Regions from separate parts of the Amycolatopsis sp. NPDC049691 genome, predicted to be linked through region 2. Evidence: riboswitches for the same ligand, from Rfam matches in the RefSeq annotation. Region 2 holds a riboswitch; the other holds the start of a gene.
The links. A riboswitch is a leader RNA that binds a small molecule or an ion and turns the genes downstream of it on or off. The one in region 2 is predicted to bind glycine.
Positions count from the first base shown of each region.

Region 1: another riboswitch for glycine. It lies ahead of gcvP (aminomethyl-transferring glycine dehydrogenase); the one in region 2 lies ahead of gcvP (aminomethyl-transferring glycine dehydrogenase).

Region 1 is NZ_JBFANX010000004.1:314,020-321,682, reverse strand. Features, by position in the region: gene AB0J40_RS11410 (aldehyde dehydrogenase family protein) at 1-859, shown strand, start outside; gene AB0J40_RS11405 (3-oxoacyl-ACP reductase) at 859-1,626, shown strand; gene AB0J40_RS11400 (hypothetical protein) at 1,623-1,820, opposite strand; gene AB0J40_RS11395 (helix-turn-helix transcriptional regulator) at 1,892-3,196, shown strand; glycine riboswitch at 3,366-3,464, shown strand; gene gcvP (aminomethyl-transferring glycine dehydrogenase) at 3,448-6,333, shown strand; gene gcvT (glycine cleavage system aminomethyltransferase GcvT) at 6,338-7,429, shown strand; gene gcvH (glycine cleavage system protein GcvH) at 7,443-7,663, shown strand, end outside.
Region 2 is NZ_JBFANX010000011.1:167,683-175,345, reverse strand. Features, by position in the region: gene AB0J40_RS25450 (hypothetical protein) at 1-195, shown strand, start outside; gene AB0J40_RS25445 (CDP-alcohol phosphatidyltransferase family protein) at 209-835, shown strand; gene gcvH (glycine cleavage system protein GcvH) at 1,100-1,486, shown strand; gene garA (glycogen accumulation regulator GarA) at 1,602-2,072, shown strand; gene AB0J40_RS25430 (MerR family transcriptional regulator) at 2,069-2,815, shown strand; gene AB0J40_RS25425 (bifunctional nuclease family protein) at 3,032-3,505, shown strand; gene AB0J40_RS25420 (MerR family transcriptional regulator) at 3,688-4,083, shown strand; gene trxA (thioredoxin) at 4,095-4,439, shown strand; gene AB0J40_RS25410 (TetR/AcrR family transcriptional regulator) at 4,420-5,031, opposite strand; gene AB0J40_RS25405 (MerR family transcriptional regulator) at 5,331-5,909, shown strand; glycine riboswitch at 5,952-6,050, shown strand; gene gcvP (aminomethyl-transferring glycine dehydrogenase) at 6,221-7,663, shown strand, end outside.

The DNA.
Region 1 (7,663 bases), on a different contig from region 2:
GGCGCGCGAGGCGGGCATCCCGGAGGACGTCTTCCAGGTGCTGCCCGGCAAGGGATCCGTTGTCGGCCAACGGTTCGTGGACCACCCGGGTGTGCGCAAGGTCGTCTTCACCGGCTCCACCGAGGTCGGCAAGCAGATCATGGCCGGCTGCTCGGCCCAGGTGAAGCGCGTGACGCTGGAGCTGGGCGGCAAGAACGCGAACATCGTCTTCGCCGACTCCGACCTGGAGAAGGCCGCGGCGACCGCGCCCTACGGCGTCTTCGACAATGCCGGCCAGGACTGCTGCGCGCGGTCGCTGATCCTGGTGCAGGCCAGCGCGTACGACCGCTTCATGGAGCTGCTCGAACCCGCGGTGCACGGCGTCGTCGTCGGCGACCCCGGCGACGAGAAGACCGAGATGGGCCCGCTGATCTCGGCCGCGCACCGGGAGAAGGTCGCTTCCTACGTGCCGGACGACGCCCCGGTCGCGTTCCGCGGCAGCGCGCCCGCCGGCCCGGGCTACTGGTTCCCGCCGACCGTCCTCACCCCGCCCGACCTGCGGCACCCCGCCGTGGCGGAGGAGGTGTTCGGCCCGGTCGTCGCCGTCGTGCCGTTCGCGGAGGAGGCCGACGCGATCCGGATGGCCAACGCGACCGAGTACGGCCTGTCCGGGTCGATCTGGACCCGCGACGCCGGCCGCGCGTTCCGCGTGGCGCGCGGCGTCGAAGCCGGCAACCTGTCGGTGAACTCGCACTCTTCGGTGCGCTACTGGACGCCGTTCGGCGGCTTCAAGCAGTCCGGCCTCGGCCGCGAGCTGGGCCCCGACGCCGCGGCGGCGTTCACCGAAACCAAGAACGTCTTTCTCAGCACGGAGGAGTAATGGTCCAGCGTTTCGAAGGCCGCGTCGCGGTGATCACCGGCGGCGCGAGCGGCATCGGGCTCGCCTCGGCCCGCCGTCTGGCGAGCGAGGGCGCGAAGGTCGTGATCGGGGACCTGACGCCGGATTCGGGCAAGGCCGCGGCCGACGAAATCGGCGGCGCGTTCATCCAGACCGACGTCACCGACGCCGAGCAGGTCGAGAACCTGTTCCACAGCACGGTCGAGCAGTTCGGCTCGGTCGACGTCGCGTTCAACAACGCCGGGATTTCCCCGCCCGAGGACGACTCCATCCTGACCACCGGCATCGAGGCGTGGGAGCGGGTGCAGCGGGTCAACCTGACGTCGGTGTACCACTGCTGCAAGGCCGTGTTGCCGCACATGCAGCGCCAGGGTCGCGGGTCGATCATCAACACGGCGTCGTTCGTGGCGGTGATGGGCGCGGCGACGTCGCAGATCTCCTACACCGCGTCCAAGGGCGGCGTGCTGGCGATGAGCCGGGAGCTGGGCGTGCAGTTCGCGCGGGAGAACATCCGCGTCAACGCGTTGTGCCCGGGCCCGGTGAACACGCCGCTGCTGAAGGAGCTGTTCGCGAAGGACCCGGAACGCGCGGCGCGGCGCCTGGTCCACGTCCCGGTCGGCCGGTTCGCCGAGCCCGAGGAGATCGCGGCGGCGGTGGCGTTCCTGGCCAGCGACGACGCCAGCTTCATCACGGCCTCGCAGTTCCTGGTCGACGGCGGCATCTCCGGCGCGTACGTCACCCCGCTCTAACGCTTGGTCGGTTTCTTGACGCCGTAGACCTCCCGCAGGTAGCTCCAGGCGGCGTTGAGCTTCTTGCGCTCTTCGGACACGAGCCTCTCGCGGCGGCGAAGCACGCGAACGGCGATCTCGGAGGCGAGGAAGGCCCCGGCGGCGAAGGTCACGACGCCGACGATGAGCGTCAGGGCGATGATGGTGGTGGTCATGGTCACAGCGTCGGGCGGGCGTGGGCGATTCGTCCCTGCGCAAAGCTAGCGGGTTTCGTTAGCTTTGTGAGGTGACGCACTGGCGCGCCGGCGAGTGGGCGGAAGCGGTCCGGACGGGCATCCGCGCGAGGGGCCTGTCCCTCGACGAGGCCGCCCGCCGGATCGGCGTCCCGACGTCGACCCTGCGCAGCTGGATCGAGCACCGGCACGCGCCGAAGGTGACCGTCTTCGACCACTGGGCGCAGCTCGCCGAGGTCACCGGGCTGAGCGAGGCCGAACTGCTGCGCGTCGCCGGCGTGCTGCCCGAGAGCCTCGCCAGCCCGGTGCACGTCGCCCAGGCGGCGAAGGCGCTGCGGGAGGGCATCGACCAGGCCGGGCAGTTCCTCCGGCAGGCCACCGCGCTCGTCTACTCCTCGCCCGGCACGCAGGTCGCCAACGCCATCGCCGCGTCGCCGATCGACTGGGAGATGCGGATCCGGTCGGCCACCCGCGGCGACGAGGTCCGCGTCACCTACCACCACTACGTCGGGATCGTGCCGCCGCGGGACTTCCCCCATGACGACGCCGAGGTGCGCCGGATCATCGAGCACGACATCCTCGGCGAGCTGTGGCGGCCGCTCGGCCTCTACTGGCGGGTCGCCGAGGTGCACGACTGGCACGAGCCGCCGCGGCTGGTCATCCAGGTGCCCGAGCAGGAGGCGACGCGCCCGCCCGCGCCGTCGCCGGTGGTCGCCGCGCCGCCGGTCGTGGTGCTGTCGCCGATCTGGGGGTACGGCGAGCTGCTGGCGTCGCTGGTCGCCGACGGGCTCGGGTTCGGCAACGTCGACTTCCGCTACTTCGGCCTCCCGGACGCGATGGCCGACCGCGTCCGGGTCACCGCGCGCGAGCTGGCCGAGCCCGCGCCGCGGCTGGTGCACTCGGTGCCGCCGATCATGCTGCTGCACGGACTGGCCGTGCCGGACCTGACCGGACGGCTCCCGGTCGTCGTCCGCTACGGGCCGCGCATGCGGGCACGGGCGGCGCGGATCTACCGCGAGCCGCTGCTCGAAGCCGGGTTCGCCGACCCCCTCGACGGCGCGCGGGCGATCGAAGAGGCGCTCTCGGTCCCGCCGGGCTGCTCGTACTTCGAGGTGACGCTCGCCGACGAGGACGTCTTCGACGGCGACCACCCCTCGCTGGACCGGCTCAACGACTCGGTGGCGTGGCTCGCCGAGCAGATCGTCGAGCAGGTGCTGCTGGGCGCCGGGCACCCGCCGGTGCCGGTGGGCGGGCCGCTGAAACGCCTGGTCCTGCCCTCGGGCCGGGTCCGGCGCCCGCCGGCGCTGGCCGGCCACGTGGTCCGCCGGGTCGCCGGTCGAGTGCCGCTCGAAGACTGATGTGGCGTTGCCCGGGTGAAGTAGACGGACCTCGAACCCGGCAGGTACCGTGACCGTCACAACTGCAGATCGGGCCGTAGAGCCGGGGCGGGAGAGCCCTCACGAAGTCAGTGGGGCACCGAAGGAGCAAACTCCCCAGAATCTCTCAGGTACCTGTTACCGCTTCGCGCGAGGCCACTCTGGAAAGCAGGCGCACCCGCGCCTCACCCAAGGTGAAAGCCGTGTCTCCCACGGTGAAACTCTCAGGTGCCATGACAGAGGGGGAGTTCCCAGCGCACCCGTGTGCCCGGCCCGAGGAGCTCCCCATCACTTCAACGCAGTTCGACGCCCGCCACATCGGCCCGTCCGAGACCGAGCGCGCGAAGATGCTGGCCGAATGCGGTTACGGCAGCCTGGACGCCCTCGTCGGCGCCGCCGTCCCGAGCGCCATCCGCGCGACGAAGGAACTCACCCTGCCGCCCGCCGCGTCCGAAGAGGACGCCACCGCGGAGCTGCGCGCTCTCGCCGCGCGCAACCGGCCGATGACCCAGATGATCGGCCTCGGCTACTCCGACACCGTGACGCCCGGCGTGATCCGCCGCAACGTCCTCGAGAACCCGGCCTGGTACACCGCCTACACGCCCTACCAGCCGGAGATCTCGCAGGGCCGCCTCGAAGCGCTCCTCAACTTCCAGACCATGGTCGCCGACCTGACCGGCCTGGCCACCGCGAACGCCTCGCTGCTGGACGAGTCGACCGCCGTCGCCGAAGCCGTGACGCTGATGCGCCGGGCGTCCAAGTCGAAGTCGAACAAGGTCGTCCTCGACGCCGAGTGCCTGCCGCAGACCATCGCCGTCGTGCGCACGCGCGTCGAGGCCCTCGGCATCGAGGTCGAGGTCCGCGACCTGCTCACCGGCCTGCCGGACGAGTTCTTCGGTGTCGTCGTCCAGTACCCCGGCGCGTCCGGCGTGCTGCGCGGCCGCGGCTTCTACCACGCGATTTCCGAGTCGGCGAAGGCCGCGGGCGCGCTGTTCACCGTCGCCGCCGACCTCCTCGCGCTCACCATGATCACCTCGCCCGGCGAGTTCGGTGCCGACGTCGCCGCCGGGTCGACGCAGCGCTTCGGCGTCCCGCTCGGCTACGGCGGCCCGCACGCCGGGTACATGTCGGTCCGGTCCGGCCTGGAGCGCTCGCTGCCTGGGCGCCTGGTCGGCGTCTCGGTCGACGCCGACGGCAATTCCGCCTACCGCCTCGCGCTGCAGACGCGTGAGCAGCACATCCGCCGCGAGAAGGCGACCTCGAACATCTGCACCGCGCAGGTCCTGCCCGCGGTGCTCGCGGCGATGTACGCGGTGTACCACGGCCCGGACGGCCTGAAGAAGATCGCCCAGCGCGTCCACGGCCTCGCCGCGGGCTTCGCCGACGCCCTGCGGCAGACCGGCGTCGAGGTCGTGCACGAGTCCTTCTTCGACACCGTCGTCGCGCGGGTGCCCGGCCAGGCCGCCGAGGTCCACGCGGCCGCCCGCGAGGCCGGGATCAACCTCGGGCACGTCGACGCCGACCACGTCCGCGTCGCCTTCGACGAGGTCAGCACCCCCGCGATCACCGCGAAGGTGCTGAAGGCGTTCGGCGTCGAGGCCGACGTCCAGGACGGCGTCGCCCTGCCGAACGGCCTGGCCCGCGAGAGCGGCTTCATGGGCCACGAGGTCTTCGGCACCCACCGTTCCGAGACGGCGATGCTGCGCTACCTGCGCAAGCTGTCCGACCTGGACTACGCCCTCGACCGCGGCATGATCCCGCTCGGCTCGTGCACGATGAAGCTCAACGCCACCACGGAGATGGAGCCGATCAGCTGGCGCGAGTTCGCCGGCATCCACCCGTTCGCCCCGGCCGAAGACGCGGCCGGGTACCACGAGCTGGTCGGGCAGCTGGCCGGGTGGCTGGCCGAGGTCACCGGCTACGACAAGGTGTCGCTGCAGCCGAACGCGGGCAGCCAGGGCGAACTCGCCGGCCTGCTCGCGATCCGCGCCTACCACCGCGCGAACGGCGACGAAGCCCGTGACGTCTGCCTGATCCCGTCGTCCGCGCACGGCACCAACGCCGCTTCCGCGGTGCTCGCCGGGATGCGCGTGGTCGTCGTGAAGTGCACCGACGAGGGCAACGTCGATCTCGAGGACCTACGGTCCAAGGTGGACACCCACCGCGACACGCTCGCCGCGATCATGGTCACCTACCCGTCCACGCACGGCGTGTACGAGCACGACATCGACACCCTCGCCAAGATCGTGCACGACGGCGGCGGCCAGGTGTACGTCGACGGCGCGAACCTCAACGCCCTGCTCGGGCTGGCCAAGCCGGGCGAGTTCGGCGGCGACGTCTCGCACCTGAACCTGCACAAGACGTTCTGCATCCCGCACGGCGGTGGCGGCCCCGGCGTCGGCCCGGTCGCGGTGCGCGCGCACCTCGCGCCCTACCTGCCGAACCACCCGCTGCTCGACGCGGCCGGTCCCGAGACCGGCGTCGGCCCGATCAGCGGCGCGCCCTACGGCTCGGCGTCGATCCTGCCGATCTCCTGGGCCTACGTCCGGATGATGGGCGCACCCGGCCTGACCGCGGCCACCAAGGTCGCCGTGCTGGCCGCGAACTACGTGGCTTCGCGGCTCGCGCCGCACTACCCGGTGCTCTACACCGGCCAGGACGGCCTGGTCGCGCACGAGTGCATCCTCGACCTGCGCCAGATCACCAAGGAGACCGGCGTGACGGTCGACGACGTCGCCAAGCGGCTCATCGACTACGGCTTCCACGCGCCGACCATGTCGTTCCCGGTCGCCGGCACGCTGATGGTCGAGCCGACCGAGTCCGAGGACCTGGGCGAAATCGACCGGTTCTGCGACGCGATGATCGCCATCCGCGCCGAGATCGACGAGGTCGCAGGCGGCAAGTGGAGCGCCGAGGAGTCGCCGCTGCGCGGGGCCCCGCACACGGCCGAGACGCTGGTCGGGGAGTGGGACAAGCGCTACGACCGGGAACTGGCCGTGTACCCGGCGGGTGTTTCGCGCAAGAACAAGTACTGGCCCCCGGTGCGTCGCATCGACGGCGCCCGCGGCGACCGTAACCTCGTGTGCTCCTGCCCGCCCCTCAACGCTTACGAAGGCTGAACCCGTGTCTCGCGAAACCTCTCTGCACGGAGTCCACAAGGGACTCGGTGCGCTGTTCACCGACTTCGCCGGCTGGTCCATGCCGGTCCGCTACGCCAGCGAGCTGGCCGAGCACAAGGCCGTCCGCGAGGCGGCCGGGCTGTTCGACCTCTCGCACATGGCCGAGATCCACGTCACCGGCAAGCAGGCGGCCGACGTCCTGGACTTCGCGCTGGTCGGCAACCTGACCGGGGTCAAGCCGGGCCGGGCGCGGTACACGATGATCTGCAACGCCGACGGCGGCGTCCTGGACGACCTGGTCGTCTACCGGCTGGAAGACGAGCACTACCTGGTCGTCGCGAACGCGGGCAACGCGAAGGTCGTCGCGGACGCCCTCGCCGAGCGGGTCGCGGGCTTCGACGCCGTCGTGGACGACAAGTCCGAAACCACGGCGCTGATCGCCGTCCAGGGCCCCAAGGCCGTCGAGATCCTGGGCGCGGTCACCGACGCCGACCTGGACGCGCTGAAGTACTACGCCAGCGTCCCGGCCTCGGTGAAGGGCCACGACGTCCTCCTGGCCCGCACCGGCTACACCGGCGAGGACGGCTTCGAGCTGTTCGTCGACGCCGACGAGGCCCCGGCGCTGTGGCGCCTGCTGCTGGAAGCCGGCGAGCCGCACGGCCTGGTCCCGGCTGGTCTCGCCTGCCGTGACACGCTGCGCCTCGAAGCCGGGATGCCGTTGTACGGCAACGAACTCACCGTCGAGCAGAGCCCCTTCGAAGCCGGGCTCGGCCGCGTGGTCAAGTTCGAGAAGCCGGGCGACTTCGTCGGCCGCGCGGCTCTGGAAGAGCGGTCCAAGGCCGACGTCCCACGCGTGCGCGTCGGCCTTCGCGGGTCGGGTCGCCGTGCCCCGCGGCACGGCTACCAGCTGCTGGTGGACGGCACCGAGATCGGCGAGGTCACCAGCGGTGCCCTGTCGCCCACGCTGGGGTACCCGATCGCCATGGCGTACGTCGATCGGGCGTACGCCGAGCCCGGCACCGAGCTCTCCGTCGACATCCGGGGCAGGATCGAGCCCGTCGAGGTCGTCGCCCTGCCCTTCTACTCCCGCGCGTAAAGGACTCCCAGCTGTGAGCATCCCCGAGAACCTGCAGTACACGAAGGAACACGAGTGGCTGAAGGTCGAGGACGGCATCGCCACCGTCGGCATCACCGCCTTCGCCGCCGAGTCGCTCGGTGACATCGTGTTCGTCCAGCTGCCCGACGCGGGCTCGACGATCACCGCCGGCGAGGTGTTCGGCGAGGTCGAGTCGACCAAGTCGGTCAGCGAGCTGTACGCGCCGGTCTCCGG
Region 2 (7,663 bases):
ACCGCCGAGACCACCGGCCCGGCCGGCCCGCCGACCGTCCCCAGCAGCGTCGTCTGGTGCTGCGGGCGGCCGTACGTCCTGGAGGCGCGCCCCGGCCGCACCCGCTGGATCGGCACCGACTACCGGGGCCGTCCCGAGGCGCTGAGCAGCGCCGAACTGCAGCGGCGCGGCTGGAGCCGCCGCCGCGCCTGCTGACTACGCTGGGCGGGTGAGCACAGCCGCACCCGAACCAGCCGCTCAGGCGAGCGCCGCCGAGCCGTCCCTGCTGAAGCAGGCGTTCAACGTCCCCAACATGCTGTCGCTGCTGCGGCTCGCCGGCGTCCCGGTGTTCCTGTGGCTGCTGCTGGGGCCGGAGGAGGACGGCTGGGCGCTCGCGCTGCTGGTGTTCAGCGCGCTGACCGACTGGCTCGACGGCAAGCTGGCCCGCTGGCTCAACCAGATGTCCCGGCTCGGCCAGCTGCTCGACCCGGCGGCCGACCGGCTCTACATCCTCGCGACGCTGATCGCGTTCCTGGTCCGCGGCATCATCCCGTGGTGGGTGGTGGTGCCGCTGGTGCTGCGCGAAGCGGTGCTGGGGGTGTGCGTGGTCGTGCTGCGCCGCCGCGGCTTCGCCCCACCGGAGGTGACGTACATCGGCAAGGGCGCGACGTTCGTGCTGATGTACGCGTTCCCGTTCCTGCTGCTCGCGCAGGGCGGCTCGGACGTGGCGGCGGTGGCCCGGCCGATCGGCTACGCGTTCACCATCTGGGGTGCGGTCCTGTACGTGTGGTCGGGCGTGCTGTACGTGGTCCAGGCGCGCAACGCCCTGCGCGGGGTCGCCGCTCAGGAGGAGTGAGGCCCGGGCCGGTCCGCGCCGGCCCACGCTCCGCGCCGCTGCCTGCCGGGCGGCCACTGCCTGCCAGGCCGCCGCAGGGGCGCCCGGGTTCCGGCCTGCCGCGCGCCCACCGTCCCCCGCGTGGCCCAGCCGTAGCCGGCCTCGCCAAGCCCCGCCGGCGACTCAGCGCCACCTTTTCCCGGCCCGTGCCGGGCGGCTGCGCCGTGTGGGTGTAAGACTTCGCCCAGCACGTTTCGCCAGTGAGGGCATGAAAGGGGACCGCTGGTGTCCGCTCCAGAAGAGCTTCGCTACACCGAGGAACACGAGTGGGTCGCCACCCGCGGCGAGGACACCCTCGTCCGCATCGGCATCACCGAGTACGCCCAGGACCAGCTCGGCGACGTCGTCTTCGTCGACCTGCCCGAGGTCGGCCGCCAGGTGAGCGCGGGCGACGTGTTCGGCGAGGTCGAGTCGACCAAGAGCGTTTCCGAGCTGTTCGCGCCCGTCGACGGCGAGGTCGTGGCGGTGAACGACGCCGTCGCCGACTCGCCCGAGCTGATCAACAGCGACCCCTACGGCGAGGGCTGGCTCATCGAGATCCGGCTCGACGACCCGGCGGGCCTGGAAGCCCTGCTCGAAGCCGAGGCGTACGACGCTCTGACCAACGGCTGAAGCCCGCTCCGCCGGTTCGGGGAGCCGGGGCTCGGAGAATCGATCAGGCACGGTACGTTGGCAGCTACACGTTCTTGAGTACTAGGCATCACAGCATGTGTGGAGGAGAGCTCAGGTGAGCACGAACGACGGGCCCGGCGGCGTTCCCCCGGAGCAGTCTCCGGAGCGGACCTCTGTCTTCCGGGCCGACTTCCTGGCCGAAGCCGAAGGCCACGAGCCCGCCCCGGCCGCGGAGGCGCCGGTCCAGGGTGTCGACGCCCTGCCGCCGGGTTCGGCCCTGCTGGTCGTGAAGCGCGGACCCAACGCGGGTTCGCGGTTCCTGCTCGACCGCGACACCACCAGTGCCGGGCGGCACCCGGACAGCGACATCTTCCTGGACGACGTCACGGTCTCCCGGCGGCACGCGGAGTTCCGGCGCGAGGGCGGCGAGTTCGTCGTCATCGACGTCGGCAGCCTCAACGGCACCTACGTCAACCGCGAGCCGGTCGACCAGGCCGTCCTCGCCGGCGGCGACGAGGTGCAGATCGGCAAGTTCCGCCTGGTCTTCCTGACCGGCCCGGGTCACGGGGGCCAGGGGGCGCAGTGACGGCGGCCGGGCGGCCACAGAACCACGGACTGAGCATCGGGGCGGTACTCGCGCAGCTGCGCGGGGACTTCCCCGATGTCACCATCTCCAAGATCCGGTTCCTCGAAGCGGAAGGCCTGGTCACGCCGGGCCGGACGCCCTCGGGCTACCGGCAGTTCGCCGCGGCGGACGTGGAGCGCCTGCGGTTCGTCCTGGCCGCCCAGCGGGACCACTACCTCCCGTTGAAGGTCATCAAGGAGCAGCTGGACGCGGTGGACTCGGGCGCCGAGCCCACCGCGGCCCTGCCCCGCCCGCCGCGCCGGCTGGTGCCGATCGACGCGCCGGCCGAGAACGTCGGCCTCCCCGTGGCGGACGACTTCGCCGCGGCCAAGGAGCTGCGCCTGACCCAGGAGGAGCTCCTGGAGCAGGCCGGCATCGACGCCGCCGCGCTGGCCGAGCTGCAGCAGTACGGCCTGGTCCGGCCCGGCCCCGCCGGGTTCTTCGACCCGGACGCGGTGCTGGTCGCGCGCACGGTGAAGGCGATGACCGAATTCGGTATCGAGCCGAGACACCTGCGTGCCTTCCGCGCCGCGGCCGACCGCGAGGTCGGGTTGCTGGAGCAGATCGTGACACCGGTGTATCGGCACCGTGACCCGGAAGCGAAGTCCAGGGCCGACGAGGTGGTCCGGGAGGTCGCGGCACTGTCCGTGACGCTCCACACGCTCCTCGTCAAGGCGGGAATCCGCGGCGTCACGGGGTGTTGATCCGTAACGGGGCAGTGAGATCCTCTTTGCGGTCCCATGTCAATGACTGAATGTTCGGTGCCGCATGCCGTACCGTGAAGGCAGGGGTTTGCGGCAGGCGAACCGAGATAGTCTCGACAGCGAGCACAGCGTGGGAATGACGGGTAGCGTCGGCAGTGGCGGCGCCGAGACGTTCCAGCACCTGCGCCCGCGTGCACGAGAGGGAGGCGAAGCCCGATGAGCGAAATGCGCGTCGTCGGTGTGCGGGTCGAGCTGCCCGCGAATCAGCCGATCTTGCTGCTGCGGGAGACCGAGGGTGAACGGTACCTGCCGATCTGGATCGGCTCGGTCGAAGCGACCGCCATCGCCTTGGAGCAACAGGGAGTCCGGCCCGCCCGTCCGCTCACCCATGACCTGCTGAAAGAGGTCATCGGTGCGCTCGGCCGGGAGCTCGAGCAGGTCGTCATCACCGACCTCAAGGAAGGCACGTTCTTCGCGGAACTGGTCTTCGACGGCGACATCCGGGTGTCCGCCCGGCCGAGCGACTCGGTCGCGCTGGCCCTGCGGATCGGCGTCCCCATCCACGCCGTCGACGCGGTGCTGGAAGAGGCCGGCCTGATCATCCCGGACGAGCAGGAGGACGAGGTCGAGAAGTTCCGCGAGTTCCTCGACTCGGTGTCTCCGGAAGACTTCCGCGGGGCCGACACCTGAGACGCTTCGGGCTTGGGTGGGATGTGCTCGCGTGGAGCGCTCGCCAAAGCCCTTCGCGGTTTCGTCTGGGGGTGCAACCCCCCAGACCCCGCCCGGGGGCTCGCCCCCGGACCCCCGCTTTCTCCCGCGGCAGAGCATCAGAACTTGCCTTGACGCGGACGTCAACGTCTAGCGTCGGGGGCATGCGGATCGGAGAGCTTGCGCAGCGCACGGGTGTCACCACCCGTGCGCTGCGTTTTTACGAGTCCCAGGGCCTCCTGGCGGCCCGTCGCGCGGCGAACGGCTACCGCGAGTACGACGAGGAAGACCTCCAGCTGGTCAAGGAAATCCAGACCCTGCAGACGGTCGGCCTGACCCTCGAGGAGACCCGCCCGTTCGTCGAGTGCCTGCGCAGTGGCCACGAAACCGGCGACTCCTGCGCGAGTTCGATCGAGGTCTACCGCCGCAAGCTCGAAGAAGCCGACGCGCTCCTCGCGCGGCTCGGCGGCATCCGCGGCGAGCTGGCCGCGAAACTCGCCGGCGCGCTCGCCCGGCAAGCGCCCGATCCGTGTGTCGTGCCCGCTTCCCCGCGCCCGTGAAGGAGCCCCTCGTGTCCGAAAACACCACAGTCAGCGAAGTCACCGACGCCACGTTCGCCGAGGTCGTCGGCAGCGACGTCCCCGTGCTGGTCGAGTTCTGGGCCACCTGGTGCGGCCCGTGCCGGATGGTCGGCCCGGTGCTGGAGCAGCTGGCCGCCGAGCGGGCCGGGACGCTCGCCGTCCGCAAGATCAACGCCGACGAGAACCCGGAGACCACCCGCTCCTACCAGGTCATGTCGCTGCCCACGATGATCCTCTTCCGCGGTGGCGAGCCGGTCGAGACGATCGTCGGCGCGTTCCCGAAGGCCCGCATCGAAGAGCGCCTCGACCGCGCCCTCACGGTGCCGTCGCTTTGACGAAGGTGTCCGCCACCTCGCGCCCGTAGGTCTCCAGGTCGAGCGACGGGTCGGCCGCGTACGCCGCGGCCACCCCGTCGATCGCCTGCGCGATGGACATCGCCATCACCTCCGGCGTGAACTCGCCGAACACGCCTTCGGCCTGTCCCTGCTTGAGCTGACGCGCGAGGCCGTGCACGCGCATGTCGTCGACCAGCACCTTCGTCATCACCCAGCCGTCCTCGTCGTCGGCGTTGGCCGACAGCTCGGTCAGCACGCGGACGCACTCCGGGTACGCGCGCAGGAACGCGATCGACGTCTCGATGTGCGCCCGCAGGTAACCGGGGCGGTCTGCGGGATCGAGCCCGCCGCCGGTGCGTTCCTTCAGGAACTCGTTCTTCGTCTCGACCACCGTGCTCAGCACGGCCTGCATCAGGCCGGCCTTGTTCGTGAAGTGGTACGAGATCAGCCGGGTGCTGCTGAGCCCGGCCCGCTCCTTGATCTTGGCGAACGTCGTCCGGCGGTACCCGAGGTCGGCGAGGACGCCGATGGTCGCCCCGATGATCTGCGCGCGGCGGGCCGCCTCGGTGCCGCTGAGCCCCAGTTCCGCCATGAGGTCGGTGTTTACTTGCATGAGTAAAAAGTTACTCGGCTGAGTAAATCGGCGCAACAGGTTTGAACCACTCCATCGCGGGTACGGCGAACGGTGCAAAGGCTCAGCCGACCGTTGAGGCTTGCCGCGCGTCGCGTTGACCGGCACTGTCCGGGCGCTTACCGTCGAAGGAGGTAAATCGCCACGGTGTCATTAACGGTCTGGGGCCGGATCGTGGCGGTTGATCTCCGGCGGGTCCCGCTCCTGGGGCCGTCCGGCTGTCATTCGCCGGCCGCCAGGTCGGGCGAGGGGAGGCTTGCGTGGTCGAGGCTGGTTCCGAGAAGCAGCCTGTTGAGGTCGCGAGTGGCGAGCAGGGTGAGCTGTTCCCCGACAACTCGCTGCCGGACGAGCTGGTGGGCTACCGCGGCCCGGCCGCGTGCCAGATCGCCGGGATCACCTACCGCCAGCTCGACTACTGGGCCCGGACGAAGCTGGTCGCACCCAGCATCCGCACCGCGCACGGCTCCGGCTCGCAGCGGCTGTACTCGTTCAAGGACATCCTGGTCCTCAAGGTCGTCAAGCGGCTGCTGGACACCGGGGTCTCGCTGCAGAACATCCGCGTCGCCGTCGACCACCTGCGCGTCCGCGGGGTCCGCGACCTCGCGCGCGTGACGCTGTTCTCCGACGGCACCACCGTCTACGAGTGCACCTCGCCGGAGGAGATCGTCGATCTGCTCCAGGGCGGCCAAGGCGTCTTCGGCATCGCGGTCAGCGGCGCCATGCAGGAAATCAGCGGCACCATCCACGAGTTCCCGGCCGAACGCGCCGACGGCGGCGTCGTCGAGACCCACGAACCGGACGAGCTGACCCAGCGCCGCAACGCCCGCCGGACCGGGTGATCACCGCTGCGGCGGACGGAGTAAGGTTCACCGTGCGGTCGACGAATCCGCGCGGGAGAGTCCGAGCCTCATACTGAGCTCGGCGCCGAAGGAGCAAGTCCTCCCCGGAACCTCTCAGGCACCCTGGACCGCGCGGACGAGACGCCTCTGGAAAGCGGGTCGTCAGCACACAGCCTGATGGCCCCGCCGACGGTGCAAGCCCGGTTCAACCTGCGGGCGAAACTCTCAGGCGCCCCTCGGGGTACGGACAGAGTGGGGAGGGCCAGGACAGCGAAGTCCGGGCCCAGCCCCGCCGTCCCCAGGAGGCCATCGTGGAACCGTCACTCGCCTCCCTGGAACAGGGGCTTCCCTTCGCCGACCGGCACATCGGTCCCGGCCCGGACGACCTCCGCCGCATCCTCGACGTCCTCGGCGTCGCTTCTCTCGACGAGCTCTCCGAGCGTGCCGTCCCCGAGTCGCTCCGCCGGTCCGCGCGGCCGCTCGAGCTCCCGCCCGCCGCCACCGAAGCCCAGGCGCTCGCCGAACTGCGCGAGCTCGCCGGCCGCAACCGGCCCATGGCCCAGATGATCGGCCTCGGCTACCACGACACCGTCACCCCGCCCGTCATCCGGCGGAACGTCCTCGAGAACCCCGCCTGGTACACCGCCTACACGCCCTACCAGCCGGAAATCTCCCAGGGGCGGCTCGAGGCGCTGCTCAACTTCCAGACCATGGTCGCCGACCTGACCGGCCTGCCGGTCGCCAACGCCTCGATGCTCGACGAAGCCACCGCGGCGGCCGAAGCCATGACGCTGGTGCGCCGGGCGGGCAAGGCGTCCTCGAACCGGTTCGTCGTCGACCACGACACCCTGCCGCAGACCCTCGCCGTGCTCCGCACCCGCGCCGAGCCGCTCGGCGTCGAACTGGTCGTCGAGGACCTCTCCCAGGGACTGACCGGCCTCGGCCTCGGCGGCGACTTCTTCGGCATCCTGCTGGCCTACCCCGGCGCGTCCGGCGCGGTGCGCGAACTGGACCTGACGATCGCCGACGCCAAGAAGCACGGCGCCGCGGTGATCGTCGCCGCCGACCCGCTCGCCCTGACCCTGCTGCGGCCGCCCGGCGAGCTCGGCGCCGACGTCGCCGTCGGGTCGACCCAGCGATTCGGCGTCCCGCTCGGCTTCGGCGGCCCGCACGCCGCCTACCTCGCCGTCCGGAAGGGCCTCGAGCGGCAGCTGCCGGGCCGGCTCGTCGGCGTCTCGGCCGACGCCGACGGTGCCCCCGCCTACCGGCTCGCCCTGCAGACGCGGGAGCAGCACATCCGCCGCGAGAAGGCGACGTCGAACATCTGCACCGCGCAGGTCCTGCTCGCGGTGATGGCGTCGATGTACGCGGTGTACCACGGGCCGGAGGGGCTGCGCGACATCGCCGTGCGCGCCCACCGGATGGCCACCGTGCTGGCCGCCGGCCTCTGCGAAGGCGGCGTCGACGTCGTGCACGGCGAGTTCTTCGACACGATCACCGCCGCGGTCCCGGGCCGGGCCGACGCGGTCGTCGCGGCGGCCCGCGACCTCGGCGTCAACCTCCGGCGCGTCGACGACGACCACGTCGGCGTCGCCTGCGACGAGACGACGACCCGCGAGCGGCTTTCCTGCGTGTGGAAGGCGTTCGGTGTCTCGGTGTCCGATGTGGACGGCCTCGACGCCGACACCGCGGACGCCCTCCCGGCCCCGCTGCGGCGCACCAGCAGCTTCCTCACCCACCCGGTGTTCCACACC